DNA from 2 places in the Janthinobacterium paucivorans genome. Region 2 is predicted to be linked to the other one. Evidence: riboswitches for the same ligand, from Rfam matches in the RefSeq annotation. Region 2 holds a riboswitch; the other holds the start of a gene.

Region 1 (10,915 bases), on a different contig from region 2:
ATCGATGGCGACGCCACCTTGCGCAAACTGGAAGCTGAACTGGCGCATCTTGAGTCGCAAGCAGAAAGCACGGAAAACGGCATCGCCATCGGCAATATGTACAGCGCGCTGGCCGATGCCGACGCCTACACGGTGCAGTCGCGCGGCGAGCAATTGCTGCTGGGCCTGGGCTTTACGCTGGACCAGATGCAGCAACCGGTGGCAAGTTTTTCCGGCGGCTGGCGCATGCGTTTGAACCTGGCGCAGGCACTGATGTGCCCATCCGACCTGCTGCTGCTCGATGAACCGACCAACCACTTGGATCTGGACGCCATCATCTGGCTGGAAGACTGGCTCAAGCGCTACGCCGGCACCTTGCTGATCATTTCCCATGACCGCGACTTCCTCGATGAAGTCGTCAACGTGGTCGTGCATATCGACGAGCGCAAGCTAAAGCGCTACTCGGGCAACTACTCGAGCTTCGAGCGCCAACGCGCGGCGCAGATGATCCTGGCCGCCGGCGCGCTGGAAAAGCAGCAGCGCAAGCGTGCCCATTTGGAATCGTTCGTCAACCGCTTCAAGGCGCAAGCGTCAAAAGCGCGTCAGGCGCAAAGCCGCATGAAGGCGCTGGCGAAGATGGAAGAACTGGCGCCCTTGCGCGCTGCCGCCGAATTCTCGTTCGAATTTCGCGAGCCTTTGAGCGCACCGAATCCATTGATGGTGATGGAAGACGTCGATGCGGGCTACAAGATCGAGAACGAAGCGACGGGCGAAATCACGCACAAAACCATCGTCAACGGCATCAAGTTTTCGCTGCAGATCGGCCAGCGCATCGGCCTCTTGGGCCAGAACGGCGCCGGCAAGTCGACCCTGATCAAGACCATCGCGGGCGAACTGATGCCTTTGAACGGCGACGCCACCATGGGCAAGGGCTTGAACATCGGCTACTTCGCCCAGCACCAGGTGGAAATGCTGCGCCACGACGAATCGCCGCTGTGGCATCTGGCCAAGATCGCCCCCACCGTGCGCGAGCAGGAACTGCGCAACTTCCTGGGCGGTTTCAACTTCCCCGGCAACATGGTCACCGCGTCGATCGCGCCATTCTCGGGCGGCGAAAAAGCCCGTCTGGCACTGGCCCTGATCGTCTGGCAGCGTCCGAATTTGCTGCTGCTCGATGAACCGACCAACCATCTGGATCTGGAAACGCGCGAAGCGCTGACGGAAGCGCTGGCACAGTTCGAAGGCACCCTGGTCGTCGTTTCGCATGATCGCCATTTGCTGCGCGCCACCACCGATGAATTCATCATCGTTGCCGACGGCAAGCTGCAGCCGTTCGACGGCGACCTGGACGACTACAAGGATTGGTTGTTCAAGACTAAGCTGGGCAAAGGCACCGACGTGCTGCCGGCTGCCGGCAAGGCCAACAAGACCGATTTTCCGGTGACTTCTGCCATACCTTCACCGGTAGCGGCCGCCCCTGCTGCACCCGTGCGCGACAAGCGCCAGGAAGCGGAAGAGCGCCAGAAGGCAGCCGCCTTGCGCAAGCCGATCGAAAACAAGATCAAGCGCCAGGAAGAGCAGATCGCCAAGCGCAACGCGCAAAAGGCGGAAACGGAAGCCAAGCTGGGCGAACCGACCATCTATGACGCGGCCAACAAGGCCAAGCTGAAGCAGTTGCTGGCTGACCAGACCTTCTTCACCAAGGATCTGGCGCAACTGGAAGCGGAATGGCTCGATTTGCAGGATCAGCTGGAAAAGCTCGGCTAACTAAGTAACGATAAAAGACGACTCCCGGGTCGTCTTTTTTTAGGCTGCCTGCATGGGGCCGGGGCTGCGGATCGCCATCAGGCGGTCGATGTCGACAAGGATCAGCCGGCGCCCGGCCAGCGTGGCCAAGCCCAGCAGGTATTCGGCTTCCGCTGCGCCCAGATCAGGCACGGCGGCGATGTCGGCCGGGGCCAGGCTGACGATATCGGTCACGCCATCGACCACCATGCCCACCACGCCATTGCTCAACTGCAGGATGATCACGTCGGTGGATGGATCGGGTGCGTCCCCGGTACTGTCAAACGCGGCGCGCATATCGACGATGGGGATGATCATGCCACGCGAGAGAGCCACGTTGTGCAGCACTTCGCCTTCCGAGGAAAAACGCTCGAGCTCCTTGAGCGGACGCAATTCGCGCACGCAGCGGTAATCGAGGCCGTATTCCAGGCCGCCCGAGTGGAAACTCAGGTATTGCACGGTACTGCGTTGCGCCGTTGCTGTGGCGCCAGGCGTCGTCGTGGGCTGCATGATGATCCTTTCATCGGGTAAGCGCTGCCAGGATGCGCAGTGGCGCAACGTTGGCCCCATGCTAACGAGCATCGGCGCACACGGCGTTGAGAATCATCAACTTTCCAGGAAGACATCATCGGCCGATCGCCCCAGCCTTGCGCCGGCGCAGCCATCTTCCCTTACAATAGATGATTGTTTTTCCACAGGCAGGCCATGCAACACCTTGTCAATCGCGCTGAAGTTGAATTTTCCGCCATCCGCGCCCAGGGCCCGGGCGGGCAGAACGTCAATAAGGTTTCCAGCGCCATCCATTTACGCTTTCCCATTGCCGCCTCGTCGCTACCGGAAGCGTACAAGGAACGCCTGCTGGCCTTGCGCGACAGCCGCATCAGCAAGGATGGCGTGCTGGTGCTCAAGGCGCAGCAATCGCGCAGCCAGGAACAGAACAAGGAAGAAGCCTTGCGCCGGCTGCAGGACATCATCGACAGCGTAACCTTCCTGCCCGCCGTGCGCCGCGCCACCAAGCCCACGCGTAGCTCGCAACGGCGGCGCCTCGACAGCAAGAACACGCACGGCATGCTGAAACAATCGCGCGGCAAGGTCAGCGACTGATCCAGCCGGCCACCGGCTCGTCAAACGCGCGACGGGCCAGCGCCTTGCCATCTGCGTCAGCCGATAGTGCTGCAAAGTAAATCCTCGCGCAGGCCTTGCCTCCCAGCGTCACACATTGAACGATTTGACTCAATGGAGCAGGATAAAAACAGTAGGACACAAGCACGCGGCGCGGCGATGTGCCTGACGCAGCAAGAATGGCGGCGTGCGGCGTCCAGATGCAAACAGGGCCATCCCTTGCGAGATGGCCCTGCCTGATGCGGTGCCCGTAACCTAGCGGCGCGGCGGATTCGAGTAAATATCCTGCCCTACTTCATTGATCTGGCGGCGCAGGTCGCGGCGCTCGTCGGGCGTCAAGCGGCCCGTGCGGCGCGAGGCGTCGGCGCCTTCGCTGGCGCGGCGCTGCTCTTCGGCACGCGTGTCGAAACTGCGTGCGTCGCGCTGTTCGCGCAGTCGCGTATCGTTGTTGCTGTTACTATTGCTAGTGCTGCGCTGTCCCTGATCATAGCGCTGGACCTGCACTTGCGGCGGGTCGTCACGGCGCGGCGGCTGGTTTTGCGCCAGCGCCATGCTGGCGAAAAAGACGGAAAAAACGGCAACTGCGGATACCACAGTCGTACGTGCGGCCGTAGGTGCGGCCGTAGGTGCGGCAATAGCTGCGCTGGGAGCGGCGTGAATTTTTTTAGTAAAGATATTCATTGAGTTCCTCTTCCGCGATGCCGTATAAGCTTAAAGCTGATTTCCACTGTGGCCCCAGTGTATGATGCTTTACACGGTGCAGTAAGAGTAATTGGGTAAAGTTTGTAACACTTTGTAATGGGTTGCCATACACCCTTGTCGGCACCGCGCGAGGCGTTACTATAGCAACTAATATAAGATAATACGACACCCTAAATGACCACAACCTCCACTTCCGGCAGTAATACAACAATGCAATCGATCCACGGCCACCAGGCGAAGATCATGGTCGTCGATGACGACGTGCGCCTGCGCGATCTGCTGCGTCGCTACCTGACCGAACAGGGTTTCAATGTCTTCACGGCAGAAAGCGCGACGGCCATGAACAAATTGTGGCTACGCGAACGCTACGACTTGCTGGTGCTCGATTTGATGCTGCCCGGCGAAGACGGCCTGTCGATCTGCCGCCGCCTGCGTGGCGCGGGTGACCAGACACCGATCATCATGCTGACGGCCAAAGGCGAAGATGTGGACCGCATCGTGGGCCTGGAAATGGGCGCCGACGACTACCTGCCGAAACCGTTCAACCCGCGCGAACTGGTGGCCCGCATCGGCGCGGTGCTGCGTCGCAAGGGTCCCGATGAAATCCCGGGCGCGCCGTCGGAAACGCCGCAAACCTTCGAGTTTGGCCACTTCGTGCTGGACCTGGGCACGCGCACCCTGAAAAAGAGCGGCGAAACGGTGCCCCTGACGACGGGCGAATTTTCCGTGCTGAAGGTATTTGCCCGTCATGCGCGCCAGCCGCTGTCGCGCGAGAAACTGATGGAACTGGCGCGCGGCCGCGAATACGAAGTATTTGACCGCAGCCTGGACGTGCAAATCTCGCGCTTGCGCAAGCTGATCGAACCCGATCCGTCGAGCCCGCTGTTCATCCAGACCGTGTGGGGCCTGGGCTACGTCTTCATCCCGGACGGACAGCCGCGCTGATCGCAGGCAAGGCATGATGAAGCTTGTTCCCGATATCAGCCTGGCGCGGCTGAAAAGCGGCCTGTTCTGGCGCACCTTTTTGCTGCTCGGCACCTTGACCACGGTCAGCATGATCACCTGGATCGGCATGATTTCCGTCATCCAGCGCGAGCCGCAAGCGCAGCAGATTTCCGCCCAGATCATTTCCGTCGTCACCATCACGCATGCGGCACTGACGCACTCGGCGCCCGAGTTGCGGCGCGAGCTGCTGTTCGACCTCGTCAGCAATGAAGGCATCCGCATCTTCTCGCTGGAAGAGGACGACCGCATCGAGCCGCCGCCCGACAATTACCTGATGCCCGAGATCGAGGCGCAGGTGAAAGCCAAACTGGGCAAGGACACGCGCTTTTCCGCGCGCGTCAACGGCGTAGCCGGTTTCTGGGTCAGCTTCAAGATCGACGATGACGAATACTGGCTGATGCTGGACCGCGAGCGCCTGCGCGGCCTGACGGGCTTCCAGTGGCTGGGCTGGGCCAGCCTGGTGTCCTTGCTGTCTCTGCTGGGCGCGGCCATTATTTCGAGCCTGATCAATTTACCGCTGTCACGTTTGACGGCGGCCGCGCGCGATATCGCCAAGGGCAAGCAGCCGGCGCTGCTGCCGGAAAAAGGCCCGATCGAAATCATCGAGGCGAACCGCAGCTTCAACCAGATGGTCGATGATTTGAAGCAGGTAGAATCGGACCGCGCCGTGATCCTGGCCGGTATTTCGCACGATTTGCGCACGCCGCTGGCGCGCATGCAACTGGAAGTGGAAATGGCCAACCTGTCGGACGAGGCGCGCCTGGGCATCCAGTCCGATATCGGCCAGATGGACGCCATCATCGGCCAGTTCCTCGACTACGCCAGGCCGACGGAAGCGTCGAGCTTCACGGACGTGGACCTCAGCGGTTTACTGAGCGACATGACGCGCGAAGCGATGCGCCTGCCGGACGTGAGCATCCATGCCAGCATCGCCGAAGGCGCGCATGCGATGGGCAATCCTACCGACTTGCGCCGCGTGCTGAACAACCTGATCGAGAATGCCCGCCGCTATGGCAAGTCGCCAGGCAGCGACCTGACGGAAATCGACATTGCCTGCCATGTGCGCACCAGCCACGGCGTGAAAAAGGTGATTATCGAGGTTCAAGACCACGGCACGGGCGTACCGGCCGAGAAGATCGAGCAACTGATGAAACCGTTCACCCGCCTCGACACGGCGCGCGGACAAGCCAATGGCGCCGGCCTGGGCCTGGCCATCGTCGAGCGCGTGCTGCAGCGCCATGGCGCCGAATTGCAGGTACGCAACCGCGAAGGCGGCGGCCTGGCGTTTCAGATCAGCTTGCCAGCGGCGTAAAAAAATAATCGGGCCTGCTCACTCCGGTGTTTGCGCCAGCGGTGCAGGCGATGTAGGTCGGATTAGCGGGAACCGCGTAATCCGACAAGAACAGCCAACAATGTTGTCGGATTACGGCCTTACGGCCTCATCCGGCCTACGCTGCCGACGCCGCTTCCTGCACCAGCACTTTATTCATCAGCAATTCCGTTGCCCCGTAACCGTACAGGGAATCGCTTTCCATGCCCGGCGTATCGAAGGGAATCGATTCTTCACGGTCCAGCTTGGCAGGGTCGGCGTCGGCATAACTGGCGCGCCAGGCGCGCTGCAATGAGGCATTACGGCGGATAAAGGCCGGCATAGGCCAGGCCTCGCGCTCCCAGTGGCGGCTGTCGCCCAGCAAGGGCCAGCGCGCGTTAAGGATGGCCATATCGCCCGTGCGCAAGCGGCGCACGGCATGTTCCGGGCGCAAATCTTCCAATTCTTCCAGTACAGGCAAGCGGTCGCGCTTCGGCCCGAACATATACGCCAGCATGATGCGCCCGGCAGGCGCCCGGCGCGCTACCACGCCGGCGGCATAGCCGCCGCCAGGCAAGGGTACGGCAAACCAGCTGCCTTCTCGGTATGGCAATGATCTCATCGTTGCAAACTCTTCCAAAATCGTGTTCGGCACACAGTCTACGCGAAGCACCGCGCATGTGGCGCATGGTACGCCACAGCGACAACGCAATCGTTACCCTATGTTCTCGTCATAGTGATACTGAGCAACGATCGGCCCCGCCTTGAACAGCGCCTCCTTCATGGCCGCGTCCAGGCGCGCATCGCGGCGACGCATCCACTCGAGCAGCATGGCCGCTTCCTTGCGACTGGTGTCGCCCGCATGCGCGAGCACGCGACGCAGTTCCGGGTCCGTGCACGCCTCGAAGCGCTGGCTGTTCAAGTCCAGTGCCTGTAGCGCGGCGATGGTGGCGCCGATGGCGCGGTGCATATCGAGTGCCGTGGCAGGCAAGCCCGATTCTTCCAGTGGGACGGTGGTCATGCGCATTCCTTTTCGCGTGGTGGTAACATCGGCTGCATTCTCCGCCTCGCGGGCGAAAAGCTCAAGCGTCCACGACGCGTTTCCAGCCGCGCACCACGATTTCCTGCTGACCATCGACGACGGCAAGGTGCGCTAACTGCGTTTGTAAATTCGCGCCACACTGTTGTAAAACGCTCAGCCAGATGGGACAGCAGGCCGTGCTTCATGCTAAGCTGTCACCTCGCTAGGGGTCCTGGAGCAGTCATCCGGGTGAGAGATACCCTTCGTACCTGATCTGGATAATGCCAGCGAAGGAAAGCGCAAAGTACCTCCCTCCTTTGATAGCTCCTGCGTTGGCGCCAGCCTAACAAGCAGCCTGCCGTACTCTCCCGAGAGTCGGCTTGAACCACGAGCAATCTATGTCCACACCGAATTTATCCGTTTCCGTCCTGACCCTGGCCATCGTGCAGGCGTTTGCCGCGCCAGCGCTGGCAGCGCCTGACACCGCCGACGCACAGGCCGATACGCCAAGCATGGCCGAAGTCATCGTCACGGCCAACAAGGCGCCGGCCGCCAAGCGCGCTTCCGTGGGCGGCTTTTCCGACGCACCGCTGCTACAAACGCCGGCGTCCGTCACCGTCATTGCGCAAAAAGACATGCAGGACTTGCAGATACGTAATCTGAGCGACGCCGTCAAGCTCGACGCCAGCATCAACGACGCCTACAACGCCGTCGGCTATGCGGAACAGTTCACCATCCGCGGCTTCAAGCTCGATAACAATTCCAGCTACCGCAAGGATGGCATGGCCATTCCTGGCGACACGCAAATTGCGCTGGAAAACAAGGAGCGCATCGAAGTGCTGAAAGGCCTGGCCGGCTTGCAGGCGGGCGTGGCCGCGCCCGGCGGCGTGATCGACTTCATCGTCAAGCGCCCCACCGCTTCGCCACTGCGCACGGTCACCGTGGAAACGCGCGAGCGCGGCACCCTGTACGGCGCCGTCGACCTGGGCGGTCGCCTGGAAGACACGCGCTTCGGCTACCGTGTCAACGTGGCGGCCGAGCGCCTGCGCTCCTACATCAAGGGCGCCGATGGCAACCGTAAATTCATTTCTGGCGCCTTCGACTGGCAGATATCGCCACAGGCGCTGCTGCAGCTCGATGCCGACTACCAGGACAAGGCGCAGGCAACAGCGCCCGGCTTCCAGCTGCTGAACAATAAAACCTTGCCAACGGGCATCAGCGCCAATGCCATGCTCAACTTGCAGCCATGGACGCGCCCCGTGGAAACCGTCACCACCAACATCGGCCTGCGCTTCCAGTACGCGTTCAATGACGACTGGAATGCCACCCTGTCGGCCAACCAGCACGCGTTCAAGCGCGATGACTACACGGCCTTCCCGTATGGCTGCAGCGGACAGGACCTGTACCCTGGCTTCTGCGGCAATGGCGACTACGACGTGTATGACTACCGCAGCCCGGGCGAAACGAAAAAGCCGCTGAGCGCGCAAGCCATGATCGAGGGCAAGTTCGCCACCGGTAGCCTGCGCCATGCATTCACGGCCGGCGTCTCGACCTTCCGCCGCAAGGACCGCGCCGGCCTGTACGTGTACGACTGGGTGGGCGTGAGCAACATCTATCAGCCGCAAATCGTCGGCACCTCGCCCGGCGTCACGGGTCCTGTGCGCCTGGTGCGCAAGGATACGGAAAACTCCGTCTTCGTGCAGGACATCATCAGTCTGACGCCGAACTGGAAACTGCATGGGGGCTTGCGTCATATCAATGTCGATGGCTACCAGTATGTGCTGAAGGCCGACACAGAAATTCGCGCCAAGCACGACTTCCTGCTGCCCAATGTATCGCTGGTCTATACGCCGCTCGACAATGTCTCCGTGTATGCGGCCTATTCGCAGGGCATGGAACATGGTGGCACGGCCGACCGCAAGGCAATGAATGCCAACGAAGAGCTGACGCCGAGCCGCTCGAAGCAGATTGAATTGGGCGTGAAGATGGATGTGACGCCCGACTTCATGCTGGCGGCCAGCCTGTTCCAGATCCGCAAGGGCCTGGAATTCCAAAACGCTGCACGCTATTTCGTGCGTGAAGGCCAGGCGCAGCACCGGGGCCTGGAATTATCTGCGCAAGGCAAGGCTGGCCGCGACCTGAACCTCGGCGTCTCGCTCACGGCCCTGAACAGCCAGCAGTCAGGCACGGGCAATGCGGATCTCGACGGCAAGCGCGTGCCCAATGTGCCCGCCTTGAAGGCGGCCGTGCATGCGGATTACGCCGTGCAACAGGTGGCGGGCTTGAGCGTCAATGGCAGCTGGGAATATGCGGGCAAGAAAGCGTTTGAATACAACAACACGACTTTCGTGCCCTCGTACCATGTGTTCAACCTGGGCGCCGCCTACGCCACGCGCATCGCCGGCACACGCGCCGTGCTGCGCGCCGCCGTCAACAACGTGGCCGACAAGTTCTACTGGCGCGACGTGACGCCGGAATCGGATGGCTATCTGTATCCGGGCGCCAGCCGCACGTTCAAGGTCTCGGCACAGTTCGACTTTTAAACACCTAAGCAAAGTTTGTTAGGTGTTGTAAGGAAAAGCAATGGCAGGCGCTGCAGCAAGCGCCTGCCGCAGCAGGGGCGCCGCCTGGTCCAGGCGCGCCTCCAGGTTGTCGTGCAAGACGTGGTAGACGATGCCACGCGCGTCGAGCGCATTGAGCAGGTAGCGGTAGATCAATTGACGCACGGCTTCCGACTCGCGCTGCAAGCCATCGGCCACCCACGGGCTATCGGGCGCCGTCACCAGGGTCACGTCGTACTGCGTGGCATCAGCCAGCGCCGCCAGTTGCGCGTCCGCACCATCAAAATAATGGCGGCTGTAGACGGCCGTCATCAGCGGCGTCGTATCGCAAAACAGGAAGTCGCGCGCCTGCGGGGCGGCTGCCGCTTCGCGTTCGATTTGCGTTCGAGCAATACCAAACTGATCGGCCGCGAGGGGCACCCTGCCCTGCATTTCGACAAATTCGCGCAAGTATTCCGGCACCCAGACTGTGCCGTAGCGCGCAGCCAGGGCGGCCGCCAGGGTAGACTTGCCCGACGATTCCGCTCCCAGGATCGCCACGCGCACGCAAGGCCGCATCACTTGAGGACCATGGCATCGGGCGCGGCCGGTGCCGACTTTTTCCACGCCAGCAAGCCGATGATGGCCATCACCACGAAGAAGGCGTACAGCACGGCTGTCAGGGTCAAGCCCTTGTGCAGGTACAGCCAGACATACAGCACGTCGACGATGATCCAGGCAATCCAGTTTTCGAGCTTTTTGCGCGACAGCAGCAATTGTCCCACCAGGCTACCGGCCGTGAGGAAACCGTCCGCTTGGGGCACGTCCGTGTCTGTCGTCGTCAACAGCCATGCAATGAGCAGGAAACCGATCAGCCAACCTGCCGCGCAGGCCAGCCAGCCGCGGCCATCGAGGCGCGTGACGGGCAAGATCTTGCCGCCGCTGGCCGGATGCAGCCACTGATACCAGCCCCAGAACGAGACGCTGATGAACAGCAGTTGCAAGGCCATGTCGCCATACAGGCGCGAGTCGAAAAAGACGAATCCGTAAGCGGCCGAGGAAATGATGGCGAACAGCCACGCCCAGTGATTCTGGCGGATGTTGAGCGCAACGGTTGTCAGTGCCAGGACAAAGGAAATCAGTTCAAGCGGCGTGGTGGCAAAACCCAGCAGGAGAAGCGTATCGTTCATGGGAATCTTGATGAGGCTGGTGGTGCAGTATGCAATACCGGCCATGAATAAGCAAGATTGCCGGCAGCGTCACGCTGCTGCGTGCGCAGCCCTTTAGAGGGTTGCGGGGGCGCGCAGGGCCTGCGGGGGCCTCAGGCCAAGCCTGCGTTGACGGCGCGCGCCAGCGAACGCTGCACAATCAGCTTGTGGAAGGGCCGGATTAGCATAATGTAGGCGCGCCCCACCCGATTATGGCAATGCACGACGCTAGTCACGGTCACGC
Region 2 (10,915 bases):
CCGGCCCGTTCGGCACGATCAGGGTCGTCACCGGCAGCAAGGGCGCCAGCGCCAGCACCGCATCGCCCTTGCTGAGCAGATCACCATGGCCGCTGGCCAGTACGGGATCGAGCACCACGGGCAAGTCGGGCCGGACCAGCCGCAATTGCGCGATCAGTTGCGCAATGACGGCCGCATTTGCAGCGCTGCCGGGGATGCCGATTTTCACAGCATCAATGGCGATTTTGGCGATCAGCGCCTGCGCCTGCCGGCGCAGCATTGCCGGCGCCACCGCTTCCACGCCAAACACACGGTCATTGTCTTGCACCGTCAGCGCCGTGATGACGGGCAAGGCATGCACGCCCTGCGCCGCAATGGCCAGGATATCGGCGGCCAGGCCGGCGCCGCCCGAGGGGTCGAGGCCGGCAAACACCAGCACAACCGGACGACCCGGCAGACGCTGTCGCCCCATCACGCCAGGCGGCCAGCCATCGGCGACGAGGGCGAGGCGGCAAATTTACGCGGCATGCGTCCTGCCAGAAACGCGGCACGTCCGGCGCGCACGGCCAGCTTCATCGCATGCGCCATGCGCACGGGATCGCGCGCGCCGGCAATGGCCGTGTTCATCAGCACGCCATCACAACCGAGCTCCATGGCAATGGCCGCATCCGACGCCGTGCCCACGCCCGCGTCCACCAGCACCGGCACTTTCGCCTGGGCTATGATCAGTGACAAATTCCACGGATTCAAGATGCCCATGCCCGAGCCGATCAGCGAGGCCAGCGGCATGATGGCCACGCAGCCGATATCTTCCAAAATCTTCGCCTGGATCGGGTCGTCACTGCAATAGACCATCACGTCGAAGCCATCCTTGACCAACGCTTCGGCCGCGATCAGGGTTTCCGGCATGTGTGGGAACAAGGTCTTTTCATCGCCCAGTACTTCCAGCTTGACCAGATTGCGCCCGCCCAGCAGCTCGCGCGCCAGCTGCAAGGTGTAGACGGCATCCTTGGCGTTGTAGCAGCCAGCCGTGTTGGGCAAAATCGTGTACTGGTCCGGCGGCAGCACATCGAGCAGGCTGGGCGCGCTCGGATCTTGCCCGATATTGACGCGACGGATCGCCACCGTAATGATTTGCGCTTGCGCCGCGTCCGTCGCTTCGCGCGTCTGTGACAAATCCTTGTACTTGCCGCTGCCCACCAGCAAGCGCGATTGGTATTGTTTTCCTGCGATGCTCAGCAGATCATCGTTATGATTACTTGTCATTGCTTTTTCCTTAATTTAGCCACCGCCGATGGCGCGTACGATCTCTACCTGATCCAAGCTTTCCAGGACCCTGCCCTGCCACGCCTTGCGCGGCACGACATGGCGGTTGACGGCCAGCGCCAGCGCCTGGTTTTCCAGCGACAATGCGGCGATCAACTGGTCCAGCGTGTGCCCCGGCGGCACCTGGTGCGGCGCGCCGTTGAGCGTGATGGGTATGCATGCAGGCATCACGCTCTCCTTCATACCTTGCGGTACAGCTCGGCGCCGTTCTTGATGAATTCGATGGCCTTGATTTCCATGCCTTGCTGGAGCGCCTTGTCTTCCGCGATGCCCATGCCGGCCGCATATTCGCGCACTTCCTGCGTGATCTTCATCGAGCAGAAGTGCGGACCGCACATGGAGCAGAAATGCGCTACCTTGGCCGAATCCTTGGGCAGAGTTTCGTCATGGAATTCGCGCGCCTTGTCCGGGTCCAGGCCGATGTTGAACTGGTCATCCCAGCGAAATTCAAAGCGCGCTTTCGACAGGGCGTTGTCGCGGATTTGTGCGCCCGGATGGCCCTTGGCCAGGTCGGCCGCATGCGCCGCAATTTTATACGTGATGATGCCATCCTTCACATCAGCCTTGTTGGGCAAGCCCAAGTGTTCCTTCGGCGTCACATAGCACAGCATGGCCGTGCCATACCAGCCTATCATGGCCGCGCCTATGCCCGATGTGATGTGGTCGTAGCCGGGGGCAATATCGGTCGTCAGCGGTCCCAGCGTGTAGAACGGCGCTTCGCCGCACTGCTCCAGCTGCAAGTCCATGTTTTCCTTAATCAATTGCATGGGCACATGGCCCGGGCCTTCGATCATCACTTGCACATCGTGCTTCCAGGCCACTTGCGTCAGCTCGCCCAGGGTTTTCAGTTCGCCCAACTGCGCCTCGTCGTTGGCGTCGTAGATCGAGCCGGGGCGCAAGCCGTCACCCAGCGAGAACGACACGTCGTACGCCTTCATGATGTCGCAAATGTCTTCAAAATGCGTGTACAGGAACGATTCCTGATGGTGTGCCAGACACCATTTCGCCATGATGGAACCGCCGCGCGAGACGATGCCCGTCAAGCGCTTGGCCGTCAGCGGCACATAGCGCAGCAGCACGCCCGCGTGGATGGTGAAGTAGTCAACGCCCTGCTCAGCCTGCTCGATCAAGGTATCGCGAAAAATCTCCCACGTCAGGTCTTCGGCCTTGCCATTGACCTTTTCCAGCGCCTGATAGAGGGGCACAGTACCGATGGGCACGGGGCTGTTGCGCACGATCCATTCGCGCGTTTCGTGGATGTGCTTGCCAGTAGACAAGTCCATCACGTTATCGCCGCCCCAGCGGATGGCCCAGGTCATTTTTTCCACTTCCTCGCCGATGGACGAAGTGACGGCCGAATTGCCGATATTGGCGTTAATTTTCACCAGGAAATTGCGGCCGATGATCATCGGTTCGACTTCCGGATGGTTGATGTTGGCGGGAATGATGGCGCGGCCACGGGCGATTTCCTCGCGCACGAATTCGGCCGTGATTTGCGCAGGAATGCTGGCGCCGAAGGACTGGCCCGGATGCTGGCGGCCCATCAGCTCGGCCAGGCGCTCGCCCATGGGACCGGAGGCTTTCAGTTCGCGCAAATACTCGTGGCGGCGCATGTTTTCGCGGATGGCCACGAATTCCATTTCCGGCGTGATGATGCCTTGCCGGGCGTAATGCATTTGCGTCACATTCTTGCCGGCGATGGCGCGGCGCGGCTTGCGGTGCAGGTTAAAACGCAGCTCGGCCAGTGTCGGGTCGGCCAGGCGGGCGATGCCGTAGTCGGAGGTGGGACCGGGCAATTCTTCCGTGTCGGCCCGCTCCATGATCCACGGCAGGCGCGGCGTAGCCAGGCCCGAGCGGATATCGATCTGCACCTCCGGGTCTGTGTACGGGCCGGACGTGTCGTACACGTAGATCGGCGGATTCTTTTCGCCGCCGAACGACGCTTCCGTATCGGATTGGCTGATTCTGCGCATGGGCACGCGGATATCGGGGCGGCTGCCTTCAATATAGATCTTGCGCGAATTGGGCAGCGGTGCGATGGCCGCTTCGTCGACCGTGGCGGTGGCGGAGAGGAATTTCGGATTGGCGTTCATTTTGGCTCCTTGGCTAGACTATTTTTAAGCCTGGAGCCAGCTAAGGAGGTTCGGCTGCGCGCACGCGGAAAAGCGAGGTGCGTTCATCCTAAAGCTTCCCTTCGCTGGCATTATCCAGATCAGGTTCGGAGGGTATTTCTCACCCGCGCTTGCACTGTGTTTCCACAGCGAAAGGCAGGACCCCTAGCGTTTGCCGCCTTGCGGCAGCGGGCCAATTATACGCGCTTCGCGCCGCGTGGCCAGATGATTTCTTGCGTTGTCGTCGTGCCGGTATCTGCTGCAATGCAGCAGATACCGGCGCGCTTATTTCTTCTTGCCCCAGCGCCAGGCGGTCGGTTCGCCCTTCCACTGGCACACGGCGATCAGCGCGGCGACGATGGCGACTTCATACACGATGTAGCCCAGCAGCATGGTTTGTGGCGGGAACAGGAAGGCGCCGCAGGCGAACAGCGCCAGCGCGGCCAGGAACACCAGCCAACCCTGCCAGGTGATGGGCAAACCCCAGCCCCAGCCGTAGGTCTTGGCGGGAAACCAGTATTCGGGCAGTGATTTGTCAACCATGATACTTTCCTTGTTGATGTCAATAACAACAAGTATAGATCAACGGTCGGCAATCAGACAGCGCGCAGGCGCTGCGTGACATCGAGACCGATGCCGCGATAGCCGATGAAACGGCTGCCATTGTCGAACATCGGCTCGCCACTGACCTGCAGATACTGCGTGCTGCCGTCCAGGTTGGCGCGGCTATAGATGAAGTCGAGGAAAGGTTCGCGCGCGGCGATCTTGGCGTCGAGCAATGCACGCTCGGCCGCGTTCCAGCGCTGCGGCTCTTCCTCGCTGCCGATGCCCAGCATTTCAGCCACGGGACCGGAAAAGCGCGTCAGCTTACCCTGTGCATCCTGTTCCCAGTACCAGTCGGAAGACAGTTCCGTAAAGCGCTGGAAGCGCGCTTCGCTCTCGCGCAACTCGGCCGTGCGTTCTTCCACCAACTGTTCCAGCGACTTGTTGTATTCGGCCAGCTTCTGGTACAGCAAACGCACTTCCAGCATGTTGTGGATGCGCGTCTTCACCTCCACCAGGTCGAAGGGCTTGCTGACGAAGTCCTTGGCGCCGGCCTGTAGCGCGCGCAGCTTATGGCCGGGCTGGGCCGTAATCACCAGCACCGGCAGATAGCTGCCCGCCTCGATGTCGCGCAAGCCATCCATGACTTCGAAGCCATCCATTTCAGGCATCTGCAAGTCGAGCAAGATCAGATCGTAGCGGTGCTGCTGGTGCAGCGCGTGCACCGCTTGCGGGTCCATGGTGGACGTGATGCGCGTATAGCCGGCATTGCGCAACACCTGCTCGAGCAGCATGACGTTGGCCTCCTGGTCATCGACGATGAGGATGCTGGCGTTCAGGATCTCAGTGGCTTGAAGCATGGCGGTATTCCTAAAATGAAATGCAAAATTAGCGTGCTGCGTGCGTGTCGTCGGCCAAGCCGTGTGCGGCTGCATGGTGCAAGGCCACGTCGAGCGCATCCATGAATTCGACGACCTTGATGGGCTTGGTCAAATAGCGGAAGAAGCCCGCTTCCAGGCCTTTCTCGATATCGCGCGGCACGGCGTTGGCCGACAGGGCCATCACGGGGATATGGCTGGTCAGCGGATCGTCATGCAAGATGCGCAGGGCGCCATAGCCGCTGATGCCGGGCAGGTTGATATCCATCAAGATCACGTCCGGCTGATACGTGCGCGCCAGGTCGATGCCCAGGTGCGCATCGATGGCCGTCAGCAGCTTCAAGTCGCTGCGGCGGGCAATTAATTGCTCCACCAGCGCCAGGTTGGCGGGATTGTCTTCCACGTACAGCAAGGTGCGCTGGCTTTCCGGATCTTCCTGTACCGCGGGCAAGGCTACGCCCTCTTCCAGATGCAGCTCAGGCGCGCGCGAGGCCTGGAATTCCACCCAGAAGGTGGTGCCCATGCCCACCGTGCTGTCGACACCGATCTGGCCCCCCATCAGCTCGACCAGTTGCTTGGTGACGACCAGGCCGATACCCGTGCCCTCTTCCGTGCTGCTTTCCTGGCCCAGGCGATTGAAGGGTTGGAACAACTGACTCATTTGTTCGGCGTTCAGGCCAGCGCCGCTGTCCGTGACGCTGGCGCGCACGCGCTCGCCATGATGACGGCACTCGACTTTCACGCTGCCGCCGCTCTGGTTGTACTTGATGGCGTTCGACAGCAGGTTAATCATCACCTGTTTCACGCGCGTGCGGTCGGCATGCACATAGAAGGCCTTGCCGCAACGGGGGAAATGCATGCTGATGCCGCGTTTTTCGGCCTGTGGCGCGATCATCGCCTGGCAATCTTGCAACACGTCGAGCAAGGACATCGCCTCTTCCGACATGGTGACCTTGCCCGACTCGATCATGGCCAGGTCGAGGATTTCATTGATCAAACGCAAGAGATACCAGCCACCCTTGAGGATTTGGTCGATCGAGCGCTGCTGCGGCAAGCTCGGCGCCGGCGTCTCGGACGCCATCAACTGGGCAAAGCCCAGCACGGCGTTCAAGGGCGTGCGCAATTCATGGCTCATGCTCGACAAAAACTCGGACTTCGCCAGGTTCGCCTTTTCCGCCGCCTGGCGGGCTTTTTCCATTTCGATATTCGTGTCTTGCAAGGCCAATTCGAACTGCTTGCGTTCCGTCACGTCGCGCGCGGCGGCAAACACGCCCTGCAGCTTGCGGTTGCGGTCGTGGAAGGTCGAGGCGTTGTAGGAAACAACCGTCTGCTTGCCGTCGCGCGCCAAAGCCGTCAACTCGTAATTGGTCACTTTGCCCTCACGCAACACGCGCACAATGGCTTCCTCAGCGCGTTGCGGTTCTGTAAAGTAATTCTTGCATGGCGCACCGATCAATTCATCGCGCGTGCAGCCCGTCAGTGCTTCCATCTGCTGGTTGACGTCGCTGATAATGCCGCGCGGGTCCGTCATCATGATGGCATCGATATTTGATTCGATCAGCGAGCGCGTGTAGAACTGCTGCTCGCGCAAGCGCTGGTCCAGCAGCGCCTGCTCCGCCTCGACCTGCTTGCGCGCCGTGTTGTCGGTGCCGATCAGCAAGTAACCGATGACCTTGCTCTGTGCATCGCGCAGGGCCGTCACCGATACCATGGCGGGGAAACGGCTGCCATCCTTGCGAATGTAAGTCAGTTCATAAATGTCTTCGATGCCGCGCGAAGCCTTGAACACGAGCGCTTCCACGCCGGGCGTGATGACGGTGTCGAGCTCGGCACTGAGGGCGGCGGCGCGGACGATGATCTCTTGCGCGTCGGAAATACTGGCCGGCGTCAGTTTGTCGACGACGTCGCTCGCTTCATAGCCGAGCATGCGTTCGGCACCCACATTGAAAATCTGGATCACCCCCTGCGCATCGGTGGCGATGCAGGAGAAATTGGCGCTGTTGAAAATCGCATCCTGCAAGGCACCCGCTTTGAGCAACTGGCGTGGCAGACCGGCCGCCACCGTACGCCGGTACAGCGCCACGAGCAACATCAGCAGCAGCACTACCAGCGCGTCAATCACGCACGCCGTCTCGAACGGCGCGCGCCAAGCCAGCACGCCAACGGCAATCAGCCCGACGGCGCTGAACGAAAATGCCAGCGCCATGGGCCAACGCGACGGTGCGCGCGGGGGGGTGTTTTCGACAGATTGCATGATAAGCCTGGGCAATGACAACGATAAGAAACGGGCATGCGGTATTGAATGCTGTGTTCAGGGTGCCTGGCGCTGGCGCACGTCCGACAGCAGGCGCGCGAACTCCTTCTTCACCACGCCATAGCATTCGCACACATGGCCTTCCAGGCCAGCGCGGTCCAGCACCGAAATATGGCCGCGCCGGTAGCTGATGAAACCGCGCGCCTGCAAGCGCCCGGCCGCTTCGGTCACGCCTTCGCGGCGTACGCCCAGCATATTGGCAATGAGTTCCTGCGTCATGGTCAGCTCGCGGTCCGGCAGGCGGTCCATGGTCAGCAGCAGCCAGCGGCATAGCTGCTGCTCTACAGTATGGTGGCGGTTGCAGACGGCCGTCTGTGACATTTGCGTAATCAGCGCTTGGGTGTAGCGCAGCAGCAAGCGCATGACGGCGCCAGCGCGATCGAATTCTTCCATCAGCAAGTGCGCCTTCAGGCGATAGCCGACACCGCCCGTCTGCACCACGGCGCGGCTCGGTGTCGAGTTGCCACCCATAAACAACGACACGCCCACCACGCCTTCATTACCGACGCCGGCGATCTCGGACGAGCCGCCGTTTTCCAGCAGGTAATGAATGGAAACGATGGCCGTGGTGGGGAAATACACATGCTGCAGCTTGTCGCCAGAATCGTAGATCACGTCACCGAGCAACATGGACACTTGCTCCAGATGGGGCGCCAGGCGCGCGAAATCGGCGTCGAGCATGGCGGCGAGCAAATGGTTTTGATTCGGGTTGTGCGGCTGGGCATACGGACTCGACATAGGCAGGTTTCCTGGTTTCCAGTCGTCAGCTAGGGGAGAGATGAAAGACGTCCGAACGAGGGCAGCCATTTGCAGCAGCGTAACACAGCGTTTGCACAATGCGGCGAGTATATGTCTTGCTGACATCACTGTCCGTTCGCTAGCGAACAGACGGTGATTCGCTGCGCGCCCTACAGTCAGTCACTGCCAGGGTTGCCGGATCATGGATCGGCACGGGCGCAGCTCACGGACGCCATCATGCACGCTTTTTTCAAACGCCTCTCCATTTCTGCTTCCACTGCGGCCCTGCTCACCGTGGCGCTCGGGTTGTGCCTGACGGCCCTGTGCTACGCCTCTGCGCGCCAGATCGAATCGGAAAACATGCAGCTGCTGTTGCAGTACCACGCCGGCGGAACGGGTCTGACAGCGAGCCATCGCGCTTCGCTGTATGTGCTGCTGGGCGGACTGCTGTCGAGCCTGCTGGCAACGGCGTATGTGTTTCAGCTGATGTCGCGCAACGCCGTAATTGCCCGCATCGCGGGCGAACGCACGGCAGCGCTACAGTTTGCCAATGTGCGCCTGTCAGAAGACCTCGCCGCGCGCGTGCAGCAAGAAAAGTCGCTGCGTTTGCGCGAACGCATCATCGAAGTGTCGGCCAATGCCGTCATCCTGTGCAGCGCCGACGCACCAGGCTACCTGATCGAATACGTCAATCCCGCCTTCGAACGCATCACCGGCTATGCCGCTGGCGAAGTCATCGGCCAGCGCCTGGAACACTTGCAGGGGCCTGCGCAAGGACGGCAAGACATGCATGCCATTACGACGGCCATGCGCGAACAGCACGAAGGCAAGGCTATCGTGCGGCATTTCCGCAAAGATGGCAGCTGCTACTGGAGCGAGCTGTTCGTCGCCCCCGTGCACGACGATGGCAATGGCCACGTCAGCCACTTTGTCGTTGCGCAATACGACATCAGCACGGTCATGCGCTTCGAGCAAGAGCTGAAATTACAGTCGCGACACGATACTTTGACGGGCCTGGCCAACCGCCTGCTGCTGCGCGAGCGAATGGAACAGGCGATGGCCATGACGCGACGTAACGACCTGCCCCTGTGGGTGGTGTTCATCGACCTCGACCGCTTTAAGTTCGTCAACGATACCCTGGGCCACGATGCCGGCGACCTAGTGCTGAAAAACGTGGCCGAGCGCCTGCGCGACGCCACGCGCGAAGTCGACACGGTGGCGCGCCTGGGCGGCGACGAATTCGTGCTGCTGCTGCCACAGCATGGCAAGGGGGAACCAGGCACCGCCATCCTGCAGCGCATCCTCGATGCCGTGGCGCAGCCGCTGCAACTGGGCGAATATGAATTTTTGCTCAGCTGCTGCATGGGCGTGGCCGTGTATCCCGACGATGGTCAGGATGCCGATACGCTGATCAAGCATGCCGACATCGCCATGTATCGCGCCAAGGAACTGGGGCGCGGTCATTGGCGCTTCTATGCATCGAGCATGAATGCTGGCACGCTGGCGCGGCTGGGACTGGAGAGCGAGTTGCGCCATGCCCTGGAACGCAAACAATTCCATCTCGAATACCAGCCCCAGCTCGACTTGGCCAGCGGCAAAGTGGTGGGCATGGAAGCACTGCTGCGCTGGCAACATCCGCAACTGGGGCGCATTGCACCTATCAACTTCATCGGCCTGGCTGAAGAAATGGGCTTGATCATCCCTATCGGCGACTGGGTACTGCGCACGGCATGCGCCCAGGTGCGTGCCTGGCAAGTGGCCGGCCATGGCCCGCTGCGCCTGGCTGTCAACCTGTCGGCGCGGCAATTCAAACAAAGGAATCTGCTGCATGCGGTAGCGCAGGCACTGGCCGAAACAGGCCTCGATGCCGCCCATCTGGAGCTGGAATTGACGGAAAGCATGGTCATGCATGACGTGGAACAAGCCACGACCATCATGCGCAAGCTCAAGGCGCTGGGTGTGCAGTTGTCCATTGATGACTTCGGCACCGGCTATTCCAGCTTGGCCTACCTGCGCCACTTTCCCATCGACGTCTTAAAAATCGACAAGACCTTCGTCAGCGACATCACGCACGGCGACGATGCTGCCATCGTGCGCGCCATCATTTCACTGGCGCATAGCCTGCGTCTGAAAGTGATCGCCGAAGGCGTGGAAACGGCGCAGCAGTTGGCCTTCCTGCGCCAACACGGCTGCGACCAGATGCAGGGCTATCTGTTCAGCCGCCCGCTGACCGCGCCCGCCTTCGAAGAACTGCTATTGCAGAGAAAAGCGCTGCCCGCTTAAAACGCGTGCAGCAAGCCGAGGTTCAGCGCGCGGTTACCCGTGCCCGCTTCGGTGGCATTGCCCACCATGTAAGCGGCATCGTTGCGGTTGCGGATGTGTGCGTAAGCAAGATATACCTTGCTGCGTTTGGACAAGGCATACGTGGCGCCGATGGCCAGTTGCTGCGCATCGCGGTTGGCCGCATCGCGGTCATCCTTATGGATGAACGAGGCCAGCAGCGTCGTCGCGCCGAGCGGCACGGAGACGCCGACGATGGCGTCGCGGCTATCCGTGGACTGGGCCGGCGCCTGCGCCGCGCCATAGGGGTTTTCCGCCAAGAACAGGCTACTGCCATCGCCCGTGTTGCGGCCATAGCCGGCAAACGCCGTGGCCACGCCGAAGTTGTAGTTGCCAGCCAAGATAGTGTTATTCGCGTCGGCCTTGCCAAATTCGCCGCTCAGGCGCTGGCGCGCCAGGCGCAGGGTCAAGGGACCGTTGACATAGCCCAGGGACAGGCCCAGCGAGCGTTGATCTGCAGCAACACCCGTATGTTCGCCAAAGCCAAACATGACGGTGGCCGTGACGCCGCGCAGCTCGGGCGAGGTATAGCGCACGGTATTGTCGATGCGCGTGGCCGAATAGCCAGCCAGGTTGGTCGAGGCACCCGCCATGCCACCCTCGAACGGGTCAGCCACGTCGGTCAGCGCCTCGCTTTGCAAGTTGTACTGGCGGCCCGCAGTGAGCATGCCCAGCGGGCTATTGAG

Evidence for each region. A riboswitch is a leader RNA that binds a small molecule or an ion and turns the genes downstream of it on or off. The one in region 2 is predicted to bind thiamine pyrophosphate.
Region 1: it holds a riboswitch for thiamine pyrophosphate, as region 2 does, so the genes downstream of both, ACQ4V8_RS21365 (TonB-dependent siderophore receptor) here and thiC (phosphomethylpyrimidine synthase ThiC) in region 2, are expected to answer to the same signal.

What each region holds. Positions count from the first base shown of each region.
Region 1 covers NZ_JBNYXR010000026.1:2,182-13,096, reverse strand. Annotated here, with positions in the region: gene ACQ4V8_RS21410 (ATP-binding cassette domain-containing protein) at 1-1,746, shown strand, start outside; gene ACQ4V8_RS21405 (chemotaxis protein CheW) at 1,786-2,274, opposite strand; gene arfB (alternative ribosome rescue aminoacyl-tRNA hydrolase ArfB) at 2,470-2,868, shown strand; gene ACQ4V8_RS21395 (hypothetical protein) at 3,142-3,567, opposite strand; gene ompR (osmolarity response regulator transcription factor OmpR) at 3,799-4,533, shown strand; gene ACQ4V8_RS21385 (sensor histidine kinase family protein) at 4,547-5,905, shown strand; gene ACQ4V8_RS21380 (Imm26 family immunity protein) at 6,042-6,524, opposite strand; gene ACQ4V8_RS21375 (ferritin family protein) at 6,618-6,923, opposite strand; gene ACQ4V8_RS21370 (hypothetical protein) at 6,922-7,059, shown strand; TPP riboswitch at 7,139-7,236, shown strand; gene ACQ4V8_RS21365 (TonB-dependent siderophore receptor) at 7,322-9,466, shown strand; gene ACQ4V8_RS21360 (AAA family ATPase) at 9,485-10,042, opposite strand; gene pnuC (nicotinamide riboside transporter PnuC) at 10,042-10,653, opposite strand; gene ACQ4V8_RS21350 (DUF2867 domain-containing protein) at 10,785-10,915, opposite strand, start outside.
Region 2 covers NZ_JBNYXR010000021.1:50,335-61,249, reverse strand. Annotated here, with positions in the region: gene thiD (bifunctional hydroxymethylpyrimidine kinase/phosphomethylpyrimidine kinase) at 1-451, opposite strand, end outside; gene ACQ4V8_RS20520 (thiazole synthase) at 451-1,245, opposite strand; gene thiS (sulfur carrier protein ThiS) at 1,261-1,473, opposite strand; gene thiC (phosphomethylpyrimidine synthase ThiC) at 1,485-3,398, opposite strand; TPP riboswitch at 3,478-3,593, opposite strand; gene ACQ4V8_RS20505 (hypothetical protein) at 3,702-3,959, opposite strand; gene ACQ4V8_RS20500 (response regulator) at 4,013-4,819, opposite strand; gene ACQ4V8_RS20495 (PAS domain S-box protein) at 4,848-7,091, opposite strand; gene ACQ4V8_RS20490 (Crp/Fnr family transcriptional regulator) at 7,149-7,889, opposite strand; gene ACQ4V8_RS20485 (putative bifunctional diguanylate cyclase/phosphodiesterase) at 8,127-10,172, shown strand; gene ACQ4V8_RS20480 (porin) at 10,169-10,915, opposite strand, start outside.